One region of the Bacillus sp. FSL H8-0534 genome, then DNA from elsewhere that is predicted to be linked to it. Evidence: riboswitches for the same ligand, from Rfam matches in the RefSeq annotation. Region 1 holds a riboswitch; the other holds the start of a gene.
The links. A riboswitch is a leader RNA that binds a small molecule or an ion and turns the genes downstream of it on or off. The one in region 1 is predicted to bind FMN.

Region 1 (8,835 bases):
TCAAATATTGTTAAACTTGTGCCATCAACAGCAATGGACCCTTTTTGTAAACAATAACGGAGTAAATCATCTGGAATTCCAATTTTGTAATATATAGCATTGTAGTGCTGTTTTTTATTTAAAATGGTTCCAATTCCATCGATATGCCCTGTGACGAAATGTCCACCAAAGCGTCCGTTTGCAGCCATTGCTCGTTCTAAATTTACTTTAGAACTGGTGCCGAGCATACGTAATGATGTCGCTCGCACCGTTTCAGGCATCGCATCAACAGTAAAAGAAGACGCTGTAAAAGAAGTGACGGTTAAACAGATCCCATTTACAGCAATACTGTCTCCTAGTTTTACGTCTGACAAGATTGTGTTTGCTGTAATTGTTAGCTTCATCGCTTCTCCGCTTTGCCTGATATTCGAAACAGTTCCAAGTTCTTCTACAATTCCTGTAAACATGCAGGCACCTCATTTCGCACACTAGCAACGATTTTTATATCATCACCAATTTGTTTCATCTCTTGAATTTGCAAGGAAATTGCATCTTGCAGTTTTATAAAGCCGGTGCCACCAAACATAGTTGGAGCATCTTTTCCGCCGATTAATTTTGGACTTATATAGGTCACAATTTCATTGAAACACTTTGTTTCTAAAAAGCTCGCGTGTACCGATTGTCCACCTTCAACAAAGAGTGAAAGGATTTGTTTCTCACCGAGAAGGAGGAGAAGGTCGCGTATTTCAATTTGGCTCGTCTTCATTTGAAGTACAGATACCGCCTGAGATTCGTAGCCCGCTATTTTTTCTTTATTTACATCTTTTCCAACAATAATCCATGTTGGTGCCATCTCGTCTGTAATGACATGAGAGGATAGCGGAGTTCGTAAATGTGTATCTAAAATAATACGAATCGGATGCTTGCCGCCGTTTGGAAGGCGTGTTGTTAAAGATGGATTATCAGCTATGACAGTATTCACTCCGATAAGGATGGCATCGTGCGTATGACGATATTGATGGACATCTGTACGAGCAACTTCACCTGTAATCCATTTGCTTTCCCCGGTAGTAGTTGCTATTTTTCCATCTAAACTCATCGCTGTTTTTATTGTTACAAACGGCAGTTTCGTTTTCATATAGTGGAAAAAGTACCGGTTTAATGCGGTGGCCTCTTCTTCGAGAACACCAGTAGTTACGCTAATACCAGCTTTTTGCAAACGTTTTGCACCGCTACCTGAAACGAGCGGATTGCAATCAAGTGTGGCAATTACAACACGTTTCACCTTTTTTTCAATAAGTAGATCGCAGCACGGTGGAGTTTTTCCAAAGTGACTACACGGCTCTAACGTTACATATACAGTGGAGCCGTTTGCTTTATCACCGGCCATGCGAAGAGCGTGAACTTCAGCGTGTTCTTCGCCTGCAAGCAGATGCGCTCCCATTCCAACGATGTTTCCATCTTTTACAACAACAGCACCGACCATTGGATTTGGACTTGTTTGACCTGCAGTACTTTGTGCTAATTGCAAGGCAATCCTCATATATTCTTGGTCTGTCATTCTTTTCACCTCTCCTAAGAAAAATCAAAAAACCCCAAGGATAATAGTATCCTTGGGGTTTGGGAGACGTGATTTCTAGTAATATAGTTCGAATACGAGAGTATAGGAAAGAAGCCTAACGATAATTGATATTTTTGCACGAGAAAAAAGCCTAGCAAACTATCAATTTTTTATACGCTAGTCGTATCTTTTTATTTCAGCATAGAAAAATAGGTATATGAAATAAAACATATACAGTGATTCAAAACGAATCAGTAAAAATGTGTACGCCAAAATAAAAGTGTATTCGCTATATAAGCACTAGAAAACATATCCTTCTCCCATCCAGACTATACTGTCGGCCCTAGAATTTCACTAGATCCACCGTTTCCGAGTTGGAAACGGGTCACGGACTTAGAAGTGTGCACTTCATCACCGCCGGTTGGGAATTTCACCCGACCCCGAAGGATGCTGTTTGCTCACATTATAGCACAAAAAAGAAAAAGGGATAGTAAAAAATATTCGAATGTGAAGAATTGTATGAAAATGAAGGGGGAAATTAATTTTGTTATACTATATAAATACAAATTGAAAACTTGATAGAAAACCTTTTCTTTTTAGGGGAGGAGAGAGAGTCCGAGGCGGTTCACCCCATGCCATGTTAAACAAAAGGAGAAAATAAATGGAGGTCTGCTTTTGTTTTCATAGCCGCGACTTAAATGTTGGAGAATCAAAATGTATATATAGTATGGGAAAGATTTCAGTATATGTAAACGAGGTGGAAATATGAAATATATTGCAGTAGGAATCGGTGGTATTGTTGGAGCTTTAGCACGATACGAATTAGGACAATGGGCTGGTATTCATTCAGTCGATTCTTTTCCGCTGGCAACATGGTCAGCGAATATGATTGGTAGTTTTTTATTGGCATTTTTAACGATGTATTTGTTTCGTATGAAACATGTTTCACAAGTGATAATGAGTAGCATTGGAACAGGAATGATTGGTTCTTTTACCACTTTTTCAACATTTAACGTAGAGACGTTGAAATTCATGCAGCATGAAGCGTTTCTTATGGCATTTTATTATGTAAGTACAAGTGTAGTTGGAGGATTGCTCTTTTCTTTATTTGGATTTTATCTTGGAAATGCATTATATGAAAAAAGCATGAAGAAAGAAGGAGCACTATGAATATATTGCTTGTAGGAATCGGTGGTTTTTTTGGAGCAATTGCTAGATTTTCTATTAGTAATGCAATGAAAGAAAAGTACGGAAGCTTGTTTCCATATGGAACACTATTTGTAAATATATTAGGCTCATTTTTACTAGGTCTATTGTATGGAGCTGAGGTGAGTAGTACATGGCTATTATTATGCGGAACAGGATTTATGGGAGCATTTACTACTTTTTCAACATTTAAACTTGAAATTGTTCAATTGATACATAAGCGAGAAGGACAAAAGGCTGTATTGTATTTAATAATGAGTTATATGCTAGGCATTTTTTCAGCATTTTTAGGTTTTTATATAGGGCATATATAAGAAGCGCGCGCAAGTCATTGCGCGTGCTTCTTATATCATTATTCTCCCTTTGGTGCTCGAACAACAGATTCAAATATGCCTTTATGCGAAGCGTCGCAATAAGGCATATTTTTTGATAAGCCGCAGCGACATAAAGAAAATGCAGGTTTTGCCGGGAAAGCATTCCCTTGTGAGTCGATTAATTCCACATCCCCTGTAATGCGAAATGAACCATTATCATTTACTTTAATTTGAACTTTTGCCAACGTTATTCCCCTCCTCTCAAACGCTTATGTTCATCATATAATTGTAGGAAGCACTTGACAATAAGAAAACAGTTCTTTGTGTGTAGGGGCAGAGAATGTTATAATAACGTTTATAACTGAAATACAGTAAGGTGACGAAACATGAATAAACAATTACGTACATTACAAAATATTGCAAATGAGCGCACTTGGGCATCGTTTTTAAATGATAATCATCCATATAGCTTACTTCATTGGTCGATTGCAGGTGTGGGACAAGAAGCAAAAGATGTGTGGCTTTTGCAAGATGAGGTAACATTTCAAACGACAGAATTTCAAACGCTTGATGAAGCGGTAAAATGGATTTCTGAAAATATGGAACAAGTTACAGATGTTTTAGCGCAGTAATATGAAAAAACAGGCTTATGCAAGCCTGTTTTTTGTTTCTTTTACATATGTTTCTAAGAATTGATCAACGGCATCCTCATACTCTTGTCTATTTTCGTTATAAGAGCAAGCGTGTGCACCGTGTTCTGCAATAAAGAGCTGTTTATTATTTTCTTTTGCTTCATAAAGGGCTTTTGTCATATCACATAAAATATAGTCATCGTCTTTACTATGAATAAAAAGGACTGGATTATTTATGTTTTTTACACAATCGATAGGAGAAACTTCACGTATTGTATAACCGTCTCGTACTTTTAAAACGGCATTTGCCAATGGTAGTAGTGGCCATTTTGGTAAATGAAACTCGACTTTTAAGCGATGGTGTAATTGTTCGTAGAAGTCAGAAAATGGACAATCTGCAATGTAAAAATCAGCACCGTCTTCCACCATACCTGCGTATTGTAGCAATGTCGCTGCTCCCATTGATTCTCCATGAACACCAAGTATAATATTTGTACCAAAACGGTCTTTGAGCCAGTCAACTACCGTCTTTAAATCATATTTTTCGTAATAGCCATAACTTGTCGTTTTACCACCTGTTTTACCATGGCGACGATGATCATAAATAAATACATTGTAGCCTCTGTTTAAAAATAAATTTGCATATTTGACAGAGTTTATTTTATTTACGGTTACACCGTGGCAAAAAATCATAAATTTATTAGAATTGCCTGCAGAAATGTAGTAGCCGTGAAGGTCGTATTTAAATTGAGACGGGATACGAACCTCTTCTTTTGGAATGGCGTTAAAATCCTCTAAGCGAAAGTGTTTTTTTGTTTCACGTTCTAAAATTTCTTCCTCTGTTTTTTTCTTTAAATACATTACTTTATTGGTAAAGAAAATACCGATACCAATTAATGCTCCTATTATGGTTAGCAATGCTGTAAAAAAACGTTTCATATCTTCCCTCATCCTCCAAATATCTCTGCATATGATACACTTATATTGTATCATAATGATGTAAAAGGGGGAGAGAGTGGGACATGATTCGAATACAAAAAATCACAGTGGAAATGAGAAAAACAATTGAACTTTTTATGCATGAAAATTGGGGAAGCACGTTGATGGTTTCACGTGAAAGAGCACATCAGTTAGATCAATTGCCTGGTTTTATTGCAACTGAAGATAACAGAATAATAGGAATTATTACATATGAAATAAAAGAAAATGATTGTGAGATTGTTTCTTTAGATAGCTTTAAGGAGAACAAGGGAATTGGAACTAAGCTTGTAGAGTACGTAATTGATATTGCAAAAAAACAATGTTGTAAAAAGGTGTGGCTTATTACAACAAATGATAATACAAACGCACTTCGTTTTTATCAGAAACGTGGTTTTATGATGACGAATTTATATATTGATGCGGTCAAGGAAGCAAGGAAGATAAAGCGAGAAATTCCGCTTATTGGCTATGATAACATCGCGATTTTACATGAAATTCAACTAGAAAAAATGAATTTATAAAATCCATCTTTATATATGTTGAAGATGGAAAATGTAAGAAGTATTTTATGTAACAATTTTCAGAAATATAAAATAATAACCTTGACGAATAGCCTACTTTGTTTTAGGTTTAAATTGTAAGCTATTACCATATTAAGGGGTGACGATGTGGCAACCATACGTGATGTTGCAAAATTGGCCGGTGTTTCAGTCGCAACCGTTTCACGAGTCATTAATGAAAAAGGGTATGTTCATGAGGATACAGTAAAACAAGTAAAACAAGCAATTGAAGAACTACAGTATAAACCAAATGCTGTAGCGAAGGCGTTATTTAAAAAATCTTCGACAATGATTGCTATATTAGTATCAAATTTAGAAGATCCATCCTATATAACATTACTTCGTTCAGTAGAAGAGGCTGCATATAAAGAAGGATATCAAATTGTTATTTGTAATACAGAAAATAAAACAGGATATATAGATATATTAATGCAAAATAATATTGCTGGCGTTATTATGACGAAAGATGTATTTGAGCATGTGAAGCAACTTTCCCTTCCATTTGTTGTACTTGAGGGCGGAACAGAGGCAGCATCTATTTCTACATATTATGAAAGTGGTAGAAAGGCCGTTACTGTATTGAAAGAAAAAGGTTGTCATTTTCTTGCTTATATTGGGGATAAGATAGAAGACGAAGCAATGGAAGAGCACACTGCTGGTTTTTTAGATGCTGTTTGGGATGAAGGAATTGCTTATCGAGAAGAAAAAATAAAGGGACAAGATGAGGAAAGTCAAATTGCTGAATTATTACGGAAGCATCCTTATATAGATGGTATAGTAGCTGCTAGCGATGCGATTGCAATTGCTACAATTCGCGCGGCGAATGCTCTTGATCTCCATATACCGAATCATTTGCAAGTCATTGGTTTTAAGGGAAGTTTACAAGGTGAATGGGTTACGCCGTCTTTGACAACAATTGGAAGTTGTTTTGAAAGGCAAGGAGTATTAGCTGTACAAAGATTGGTAGGGAAAATGAAAAAGGAACAAGTAAAACTTGAGGAAGTGAAGCAAGAGTTTATATTAATCGAACGAGAATCTACAAAGTAAAAGGTGCGTCTAGTAAACGCACCTTTTTTATAATGTTATAGCAGCAATAAAGCCGAATATAAGTAACGGAATATTGTAGTGAAGAAAAGTTGGGACACACGTATCCCATATATGATGATGCCTGCCATCAGCATTTAAACCTGAGGTAGGTCCTAGTGTACTATCAGATGCTGGAGAACCAGCATCACCTAATGCACCAGCTGTACCGATAATCGCGATGGTTGCCATCGGGCTAAACCCAAGTTGGATACATAGCGGGACGAAGATGGTTGTTAAAATCGGAATGGTAGAAAAGGAAGAACCGATTCCCATCGTAACGAGCAGACCGATAACAAGCATAAGAAAGGCAGCGAGCGGTTTGCTGTTTCCAATTAAATTGACGCTTGTCTGAACAAGTGATTCAACATGCCCTGTTTTCCGAAGAACTGCTCCGAATCCAGCGGCAGAAATCATGACGAAACCGATAAATGACATCATTCGCATACCACTTGTTAAAATAGCGTCAGCTTCTTTTAAAGGAAGGCTACCACTAACGGATAATACAATGATTCCAGCTAGTGCGCCAAAAATCATGGATTCTGTTGCTAGCTGCACACTTAGTGTTGCGATAATAGACAATAACCCAAAGGAAATGCTTCTTTTTGTATAAGGAGCGGCTTCATCAGATGCGGCATGAATAGGTTCGGTGTGATAAGTACGTGGTTTACGATATGTAATGAAAACAGCGATACATAGACCGATAATCATTCCTATTGCTGGAATTGTCATTGCTTTTGGGATAAGCGCTACATCAAATGTAAGTCCGCTTTGCTGTGCATTTGTTTGTAGTACATCGTGATAAATTTTTCCAAATCCAGCTGGAACCCACATGTAAGGAGTGATTAATCCGAATGTAATAATACATGTAACAAGCCGGCGGTCCACTTTCAGTTCATTTAGTACTTTTAAAAGCGCTGGAATTAGAATAGGGATAAAAGCAATATGAACCGGAATAACATTTTGTGAAAAACAAGCCATTGCCAAAATAATAAATAAAATGAGTATTTTTGAATATGTTTGCTTTTGTGTGTCTTTTTCATTACCAACTAAGTTCAGTGCAGTATGAATCATAGCGTCGGGCAGACCTGTTTTGGAAAGAGAAATAGCAAATCCTCCGAGCATGGCGTAACTTAAAGCGATTGGAGCACTGTTTCCAAGACCCGTAGTAAAAGTATTGATTGTTTCTGAAATTCCAAGTCCACCAATTAGTCCACCTGTTAAGGCACCGACGATAATAGCGACAATGACTTGGACACGTAATAAACTAAGCAGTAGCATCACTGCTACTGCGATGAGTACAGCGTTCATAATAAATGTAATCTCCCTGATCTTTTTCTGTTTGTGCAGCTTATTCTGGATAGAAATGCTTACTAACTTGAGTAAAGTTGCAACATGTAATTATAAAATGTTTTCTGTGAAATGTAAAAGGTATAACGATTACTAGTGTAGAAAAGATAGCTCTTGTTTAATAGAGCATAAAGACTTTGCAAACAGTTTAGGTTCTTCTAAATTTGGTGAATGAGCAGAGTTTGGGAACCAAATCATTTTTTTGATGGGTGCTTGAATTGTATCGCAATATTGTTGAACGAGTGCATAAGGTGTTTGATAGTCGAAACGACCAGAACAAAAATAAACAGGTACGGAAAGTTTTGAGATTGAAGAAAAGAAATCTACTGTCAGCATTTCTTCCCATAATGCCCCAGATTTCATATTTCCTGCGAGAAATCTCACCCAATCTAGCAATGTATATTCTGAAGAAAATAGCCCTTTACGAATGAAAGAAAACGAAGTCCCGTTTTGAACTGCTCCTCCAAATGTACCGAGCCACTTCCTTTGAATGATAAGACGCCGCATATCTAGAAAAGGAGGTTTTCCTAGTTTTGTTAGAGAGGTCAATGCCCGCTCGTGTCCATGTTTTTTTGCAGAATGAATTAAATGCTGATAGAGCAATTCTTCGTTTTGCTTCATATGTACAATCTGACCGATGCCAATGTAGGCTTCGATGTATTCTGGATATTGATTTGCAATTTGTAGACCGATAATACTTCCCCAAGAATGTCCAGCGAGAAATAGTTTTTGTTTTTTGAAGCGAGAAAGAAGGTATTTTATTACTTCAAGTGCATCTAAAACAAATTGTTCAATTGTGAAAGGTGCTTTTATATCCCGCCAAGAAAAAGATTTTCCTGCTCCACGTTGATCCCAATTGACAACAATAAAGTGCTTTTCTAAATCTTTTTGAAAATGGCGAATGAATCCAATTTGTGCCGTGCCAGGACCGCCATGACAGCATAATAAAATAGGTTGATTTACGTCTTGACCACGAATGAGTAGAGATTGCTGATGCTTGTTAATCGTCACGCTTTCTATCGTAGCGACGCTATTTGAAGTTGGATTCTTAAATTCGTTGTAAAACTGTGGAGTGTGGCTACGAAACAGCATATAAAAAACCTCCTTTTCTCTAATGGTATGTATCGCAAGGGTGTACGATTTTGCATATACTATTAAGAAATTATTGT
Region 2 (8,835 bases), 3.0 Mb from region 1:
AATACATATGAACGTGCCACCTAAAATCCACAACATATATTTTTCTCAACTTCCCTCTCAACAAAATGTAATTTTATCAAGCTATATTGCAATAAAGATGAATAAAATCTCATCCGATACAAAAGACTTCATTCACCTTTTCAATCACTCATATAACCATTATTTTACAGCTACTATTCCTTCTCCGTTTTCTTTTTGACAGGAATTTTCAATTCTTTTCCCACTTCTAACTGATTGTCTTGTAAATTGTTATAGCGTTTAATGATTGTAGCCCCATCTTCATTGGGAAAATACTGTTTCCCAATACTTTCAAATGTCTCACCTGCTTTTACAATATGCGTTTCAAATTTTTCTGGCTGCTTCTTTTTTCCTTCACCATGTTTATTTGAATCGAAAAAAATCACTTCAAACGCATTTGTTCCAGGGACATCATTCTCTTTTGCACTTTTTACTTCGATATACTTATCCGTATACCATAAAATACTAAGTGGTAACAAAATAAATAAAAATGTTAAAACTCGAACAAAAAAGTGGTTAATCTTAAATTTAGATTTTTTCTTTTCTTTATTTCTATGAACCTCACTTCGCGGCGGTAAACCTTCTTCTGTTTGCTCTTCTTCCAATTCTTCTTCAAAATCGGGAATTTGTTTCCTCATGCTGTTCACCACCACCTTTCATTTATTTTCTTAATTGAAGTCCCATTATAAAATCAACAAGAAAGTGTGCAAAAATTGTTATAAACAAATTTCCTGTCCATTGAAACACATATCCAAATACAAAACTAATCATACATACAAAGCAAAATAAGAATGGCTTCATCACATATCGAATATGTAAAACAGCAAAAATAAGGCTAGCAATTACAAGTCCGAAATGCGTCTGTAACACACCCCGAAATAAAAATTCTTCAGCAAATCCAATAACAAACGTAATAACTAATAATTGTATAACAGAAATCCCTTGGAACATCCGCTCATTAATTCCACCATCATCAAACCACGATTCTGGGAACACTTGCATTGCAATATAATCAAATAAGATGACACCACCCGCAACTCCACTACCTATTATAAGGATGGAAACAGGTTCCCATTTCCACAAATCATAAAATTCATTCCTATTTGGAAATAATATATAGGCTAATGCGCAGCCAACACCTATAATTATTAATTGTGTTATATAGAGGTTAAGCCGTATTTCTTTCGGACCTATGTCTTCAATACTACGCCTTTGAATGTCCATCATTCCTCCGTTCTCTCATACCAAAGAGCAATTGTAACTCCGCTTCCCAATTATAGTCGAAAATTGATTGTCTTGCTCGTCTTTTTTTATAATCTTCTTTGGAAATACCGCAGTAGTCACAGCAGTTTTTTACCTCAGCTTCCTTCTTATATCCAAATTGATGTAGCATTTGTTCCCGTCTACAGCCTTTAAACTGGAGCCACGATTTCATATTTTCTAATTGCCTATATTTATTCCGAAGACGCTCGTCCACTTCTAACATCAATTTTTTCATTTTCTCATCTGACAAGGATTCCATAATGAGCTTCTTCTGTTGTATGATTTTCATCTTTTCTAAATGATAACGTACAAAACGCCAATGCTGCTCACTAAACCTTGCGGCATTATAACAAATTTCTTCCACATCTTCCATTGGCAATACTTTCGTTTGGAACATCTTCTCTTGTAGTAAGGAAAATAAAAATTGAATTTGCTGTTTATTTGGTAATTCATCCTCAATGATAGAAACTGGTAGATCATGATCCAATGGACTACAAAGTAGAATCGCAATACTCATCTCTCCATCTCTTCCCGCTCTACCGATTTCTTGTAAATAAGAAGCAATATTTGCTGGATAATGAAAATGAATAATATATCTTGTATTCGGCTTGTTTACCCCCATACCAAATGCACTTGTACATATAACAAGCTGCAGTTGATCATTCATAAATTGTTGCTGAATTAACATCCGCTCTTCATGTTCCATTCCACCATGATAAAATGCAACATCTGCTATACCTTTACTCCTTAAATATTCTGTCAGGCGCTCCGTCCAAGCCCTGCTAGAACAATAAATAATTCCTGGTCCTTGTAAATAAGTAACTTGCGTGAGAAGCGCTTCCTTTTTTTCTTCTATTGTTTGTACAAATTGTACTTCCATTGCAATATTTGGACGATCAATCGAATACACATGCTCTGCTACATTCGTAAGTTTTAAACTTTTTATAATATCTTGTAATACTTCTTTTGTTGCAGTAGCTGTTAATGCTAATACCGGAGGATGTCCAATAGCCGCTATAACTTGATCTAATTTTTTATAGTCTGTTCGAAAATCGTAACCCCATTGCGAAATACAATGTGCTTCATCAACGACAAATAGCGAAATATGAATCTTTTTTAGTTCTCTTATTATTGCTTCAGTTTGCAGCATTTCAGGCGAGACAAAGACAAATTTATAAGAAGATAATCTTTTTATCGCTTCTTTTTTCTCAGTTAATGTACGGAAACTATTAAACGCAATCACACGATCCTTTACTATATATTTAAGCTGCGCTACCTGATCTTCCATTAAGGATAGTAATGGAGAAACAATCAGTACTGTTCCATCTCTCATAAGACCTGGAAGTTGATAGCACATTGATTTTCCTCTTCCAGTTGGAAGCATCGCCACAACATCTTTTCCTTGCAACAAATCCACAATAACATCTTTCTGTCCTTGACGAAATTCGTTATAACCAAACCACTTATACAGATAATCCTCAAGTCTCATTTACACCCTCCATCTGTGCTAACACAAGACGAATTTCAAAATAAGAAACTGTTTCTCCTACCGCTTGCTTTAATACACGCAACTTACGTGTTTGTAATGTTTCAATAATGCGCTGCACATGCTTAATTTTATTTTTCCCCATGAACATTTCAATAGAAAAATCTCGTTCGCGTAATGCAATTTCAACAAAATGATCCTCTATTGTTGCAACCTTTAAATTTCTAATCGTTGCAATTTCATCTAAAGAGAGCCCTTGTCTCCAAAGCTGATATGTTTTCTGCGTGGATAAACTAAACAAATCTGCCCTTTCATTCGGATAAGAAATAATTTTTGTTAATAACGGAAACTCTTTTTCATTCTCTCGAACAGATTGAATAAAGAAATGAATGGTACCCCAAAATAAGAGATAGATGCGAAATACATCTTGGTTTGTAATTTCTGCAAGTTGTTTTAATGTATATCCAATCCGTTCATACCCAGTTAGTCGATATGTAAAAATCGTTGCTTCTATTGGCAAAGTATCTTTCAACAGCATATGTATCTCTTTCCACAAACCTGCCGCAAGTTCACTTCTTGTATACGGTATCCCGATGAGGAACTGCTTGACCCACATCATGATCTCTGTATCTTGTTGAATAGGAATAAATTTCGCATTTTGCTGTTGTAAATTTGACACAGTTTGAATAATTAATGAAAGTCGTTTCCAAAAAAGCTCGCCAAGATCACCATAGTGTAAACCATGTAAATACTGTGGAAAAGAAAGTGTTTTTTTCCAAGTTTCCAGTTGTTCCTTTCCAGCATCAGTTAAAATGTACGTATTTTCATGTACATTCTGAATCCATTCTTTATGCAATACATGTTCAATTTCCTGATCATAATCAGAACGTTGTAATGATTTGTATATTCCAAACAGAAAAGAAATGTGAAATATATTTCCGTCTTGTAGTGTTTGTGAAGAACGTTTTCCTTTTAAAAGGTGATAAATGGAAGAAACAGTTCGTTCACCATTTAATTGTTTTATGCAATATAGTAAAGTATATTGTAACTGCATCACCGCTTCCACCTTTCAATTACATTTATCCCGCTATTTGCTGACAGTAAAAGCCCGATTGGTGAAAGCTTTCTATCGATAGCGATGAAGAGAACCCCACTGATAGAAGTTTCACTTTATATTTTCTATTGTATCAAACTGTACAGCATTTAGGCATTTTGAAAATCTTGTGAAATAAATCAAAAATAAGTTGACACTCTAATTGATAAGCATTATCATTATAATTTTATGTTGAAAAGTTTGAAAAACCGTTTTACAATAAGGTTATAATTTTTATAGCGAATATTTTCACATACATATTATCAGGAGGGAAAAGAATATGGCAAAATATACAATTGTTGATAAAGACACTTGCATCGCATGCGGAGCTTGCGGAGCTGCTGCACCAGACATTTATGATTACGATGATGAAGGTATTGCATTTGTAACATTAGATGATAACCAAGGTATCGTTGAAATTCCAGATGTATTAATTGACGACATGATGGACGCATTTGAAGGTTGTCCAACTGACTCAATTAAAGTTGCTGACGAATCATTCGATGGCGACGCTTTAAAATTCGAATAGTCTTTTTATTAACTTCAAAAAATCCCCCTCATTTTATGAGGGGGATTTTTTGTTATTCATCTAACTTACAATTTAAAAAGCCATCAGCGATATTCTCTCCTCTGATGGCCAAAATTTCTATGCATTTTTCATTTTTGCAAATACCCATACTTTTAAACGTGAAAACAGCGCTACAAACACAACTGTTACAACAATTCCTTTAATTAAATTAAATGGTAGAATTGCCGCTACAATCATTTGTCGCATACCACTGCTAGACATAGCAGGCTGATTTAAAAACCAAGTGTACGCTGGTAAAATAATGAAATAATTTAACACACTCATAATGATAGACATAGCAACCGTTCCTAACATTAACCCTGTTGTTAAACTTTTTACTGTGCGATGCTTACGAAATAAGAATGCCGCTGGACCAATAAATAGACATCCCGCAATGAAATTAGCTACCTCTCCAACCGGAACTCCGGTTAAACTTCCTTGAATCCCATAGTGAAGGATATTTTTTATCCCTTCTACAACTACACCTGCAATCGGACTAAAAATAATCGCTGCAATTAAAGCTGGCACATCACTAAAGTCAATTTTTAAAAATGGCGGAAGTCCTGGAAATGGAAAATCCAACATCATAAGCAAATACGCAATACTACTAAGCATCGCTACACTCACCATTTGTACTACACTGTTTTTTTGTTTCATCATTCTCTCTCCTTTTCCATCGATCATCTCATGGAAAGTGGAAAGGTTCTGCTATGCCTATTTTTTCATGATACGAAAAAACCCTTTGTGGTTTACACAAAGGGAGAATTTTTAGGCACATCAAACAGACGTTCAAAGAGCTATCTTTTTTGAACGCTTGAACCTCCATCTTCTCCCATCCAGACTGTACTGTCGGCTTTGGAATCTCACCAAATCCTGCCTTAACGGCTCGCGGGCTTAGAACGAAAAGCAACTGTTCATCACCGCCGGTCGGGATTTTCACCCTGCCCCGAAGATAGACCGATATTCTATTTTCTTCACCATTATACAACAACATCATACAGTTGTGAATAAAAATGTTTATAACTTACGAATAGTAAGCATCGTTCTATATAAGATTTGTCTTATTAATACTCAATAAAAAAGCTATCGAATTATTTGACAACACAATCCATATTTTTTACAATCTGACTTTTTCCTGCGTAATTCCCTAGTCATTCATACAGAAAAGTGATAAGATGTTGAATTGTTAAGATAAGAGCATTTTCTTAATACGGAGGAAATGTCATGAAGAAAGAAAAAAGACACTCTATTCAAGAAACGATGAAAAAAAACTTAAGAAAAGAATACTTTTATTTAAAAAAGGAATTACTTTTCTACTGTCCAATTGATTTAGGCACATTTTCAAGAGAAACATACTATGCTACTTTTGACAAAGAAGGAATTAGTGTATATCAGTATGATAAAACAACAGAAAGTAAACTAAAGCTACGCGAGCGTCACCTGTGGAAAAGTTGGGATAAAGTGAAAATTGATCACTATTTAACAACATCACAATTTGTTTTCCAAGGAAAACGAAATTGGATTCTCTCTCTCTTTCATAAAGGGAAAGAGGCCCAAAAAATAATTAAAGAACATACTTCTTTACAAACAGAAGTTGTTTCCCGATCCTTTTTGAAAAAGCTTCCTGGTTTTCGTTCCAATACAACTTTAAACAAATATATAGGCAGCATTTGTTATACAGCACTTATTGCATTTTTATTAAAGTGGATAATTCCATTTCAAGTACAAGTTGCCTTGTATTCGTTTTCTATCGGCTGTATGCTCCTTGGTCTACTTTGCTTTACAATTGGACTAATCGAACCAACCATTGTATTATTTCGAACGAAGGAAAAAACAAGGACAAAGGTCTTTTATTATTATAGCTATTTAGCCATTTCTGGATTTATATGTGTCTTTATTTTTTGGTAAAAAAAGAGCTAGTCCTACTAGCCCTTTTTTTAATTCATATATAATTTTTGATTTGGATAAATTCGATCTTGTTGTAATGCATTTTTTACTTTTATCTCATGAACAGTCATGCCAAACTTACGGGCAATACTGACCAATGTATCCCCTTTTTGCACAATATACATCGATGATGAAACCACTTGATCCCTTTCTCCATTTAAAACAAACAATGGATTCATTGCATTTCTTTTCCCAAATGTCCAAGCACCTTTATGAACTTCTAAGTGCAGATGTGCACCTCGTGATTCACCTGTGTTTCCCACTTCACCAATTACCTCACCTCTTGTAATATGATTCCCTTGAAATACATATCTCTTATTTAGATGGGCGTAAACGGCCTCATATTCTCCATGCTTAATAAACACTACATTTCCATAACTATTTGAAAAATAGGATTTTGTCACCGTTCCACCTCGAATAGCGGCAATCGGTGTTCCGATTGGAGCAGCTATATCAATACCATAGTGTTTTCCATTTCTTGTTCCAAAATAGTCACTAATTCTTCCATCTACCGGCCATGTCCATCGTCCGTCCTCAGCATAAGCATATAATTGAGAACTAAAAAACAATCCAAAGACAAGTATCCCGACTTTTAAGCCTTTCATATACATCCTCCGTTTTTTAATAACCGCCACACTTTCTCTATTGTGGTATATTACGGAAAAAAGTATACAAAAAAGAAAGTGAATTACTCCACTTCCTTTTTACGAAAACCAATTGCACTTCGTTTATATTCAACATCTTTCACCATAAGGCGAGCATTTATCACCCTAGCTATTGCGAATAAATAATCAGATAATCGATTGACATATCGTAATACAACTTCATTTATTTCCTCTTGCTTTCCTAATGATACAATATAGCGCTCAGCTCTCCGCGTTACCGTACGTGCAACATGGGTCACCGCAGATGCTGGGCTCCCGCCAGGTAAAATAAAACACTCTAATGGTGGCGCTTCTTCTATGTAGTGATCAATTCGTCCTTCTAAATATATGACCATTTCTTCTGTTACTTTATAAGGTAATTTTTGCTGCACAATTGCTAAATCTCCACCGCAATCAAACAATTCATGCTGAATCTTTTCAAGCTCCTCATGTATGTCTTGAAAGCATTCTTCTTGAAGCATAGTCATCGCATATCCAATATGAGAATTCGCCTCATCAATTGTTCCATATGCTTCTACACGAATATGATCTTTATCAACTCGTCCACCTATAATACTCGTTTGTCCTTTATCTCCTGTTTTCGTATATAGTTTCAAATATTCTACACCTCTCTTTTAAATTTTTATTCATTACACGATCCATCAAATGTAAGTATACATTGAAAAAAACGACTTAAACCTTTCTTTTTTTGATGGGAGAGAGCATCCGACCATGCGTAGAAACGGTCAGTACCTTTTAGCCCCATGCCATGTGAGAACAGAAGGAGAAAATGAGCGGAGACCTTCTTTTATTTTCATAGCCGTGACTTATATGCCAGCAAATCAACATGGATTTATTCTTTCCTTAGTCTAAGCTTCTTGTCTTTCAATCAACTTTCATAGAGAGACTACCATCTACAAATAGTACAATAAAACAAAAAGCTCTAATATTCTTCATTCCATTGAGAAAATATTATAAACTCAAAAAGAATAAAAAATACTAGAACTTCAGTATTGACTCACAACAATATCACTTATATTGATTGACCTGGTAAATATACAGAGAATATTGTTCCTTCTCCAACGACACTTGATATAGAAACTTTACCATTATGCCCTTGTACAATGTTTTTAGCAATTGCAAGCCCTAAACCAGTACCACCTGTTTTCCCACGTGTTCTTGCTTTATCAGCTTTATAAAAACGATCAAACAAGAACGGAATGTCTTCTTCAGGAATACCAGCACCTGAATCTTGCACTTCAAACATGAGTCCATTATTTTTCGTATCAATAATAAGCTCAACATGACCACCTGCATTTGTATGCCTGATTGCATTGTCAATTAAGTTCGTTAATACTTGCTCCATACGATCTGGATCAAACGAATGTTGCTCAATTGGATTACGGAAATCAACTGTTAACCGCACATTTTTTTCTTTTGCAATCCCTTGAAATTTGCGTCCAATCTTCTCAACAAATGGATGAATATCCACTTCAGATATATGCAATTCAACATGACCACTTTCCATACGCGCTAAATCTAAAAGCTCATTCACAAGGCGACCTAAACGAACTGACTCATCATAAATAATTTGTACAAATTCATTTATTTCTTCTTTTGTTTGAACAATATCATCCAAGATTGCCTCACTATACCCTTGGAGCATAACCATCGGTGTGCGCAATTCATGAGACACATTCGCAATAAAATCTTGACGCATTTTTTCAAGGCGACGTTCTTCTGTCATATCACGAAGCACCGCCACAGCACCGCGAATTTTTGTTTGATTATATAGCGGCGTCATAAGGACAACGTA

Region 2: it holds a riboswitch for FMN, as region 1 does, so the genes downstream of both, MHH71_RS08160 (ECF transporter S component) here and ribD (bifunctional diaminohydroxyphosphoribosylaminopyrimidine deaminase/5-amino-6-(5-phosphoribosylamino)uracil reductase RibD) in region 1, are expected to answer to the same signal.

What each region holds. Positions count from the first base shown of each region.
Region 1 covers NZ_JBBOUC010000001.1:4,496,625-4,505,459, forward strand. Annotated here, with positions in the region: gene ribE (riboflavin synthase) at 1-446, opposite strand, end outside; gene ribD (bifunctional diaminohydroxyphosphoribosylaminopyrimidine deaminase/5-amino-6-(5-phosphoribosylamino)uracil reductase RibD) at 428-1,540, opposite strand; FMN riboswitch at 1,849-1,992, opposite strand; gene crcB (fluoride efflux transporter CrcB) at 2,306-2,710, shown strand; gene crcB (fluoride efflux transporter CrcB) at 2,707-3,060, shown strand; gene MHH71_RS22990 (CDGSH iron-sulfur domain-containing protein) at 3,099-3,305, opposite strand; gene MHH71_RS22995 (DUF2552 family protein) at 3,447-3,692, shown strand; gene MHH71_RS23000 (alpha/beta hydrolase) at 3,708-4,631, opposite strand; gene MHH71_RS23005 (GNAT family N-acetyltransferase) at 4,715-5,194, shown strand; gene MHH71_RS23010 (LacI family DNA-binding transcriptional regulator) at 5,342-6,280, shown strand; gene MHH71_RS23015 (Na+/H+ antiporter family protein) at 6,308-7,627, opposite strand; gene MHH71_RS23020 (alpha/beta fold hydrolase) at 7,760-8,758, opposite strand.
Region 2 covers NZ_JBBOUC010000001.1:1,545,712-1,554,546, forward strand. Annotated here, with positions in the region: gene MHH71_RS08130 (metallophosphoesterase) at 1-36, opposite strand, end outside; gene MHH71_RS08135 (LysM peptidoglycan-binding domain-containing protein) at 174-656, opposite strand; gene MHH71_RS08140 (CPBP family intramembrane glutamic endopeptidase) at 679-1,242, opposite strand; gene MHH71_RS08145 (RecQ family ATP-dependent DNA helicase) at 1,223-2,770, opposite strand; gene MHH71_RS08150 (helix-turn-helix domain-containing protein) at 2,760-3,821, opposite strand; gene MHH71_RS08155 (ferredoxin) at 4,141-4,389, shown strand; gene MHH71_RS08160 (ECF transporter S component) at 4,507-5,085, opposite strand; FMN riboswitch at 5,249-5,386, opposite strand; gene MHH71_RS08165 (hypothetical protein) at 5,653-6,336, shown strand; gene MHH71_RS08170 (peptidoglycan DD-metalloendopeptidase family protein) at 6,366-6,980, opposite strand; gene MHH71_RS08175 (cob(I)yrinic acid a,c-diamide adenosyltransferase) at 7,064-7,636, opposite strand; gene MHH71_RS08180 (ATP-binding protein) at 8,053-8,835, opposite strand, start outside.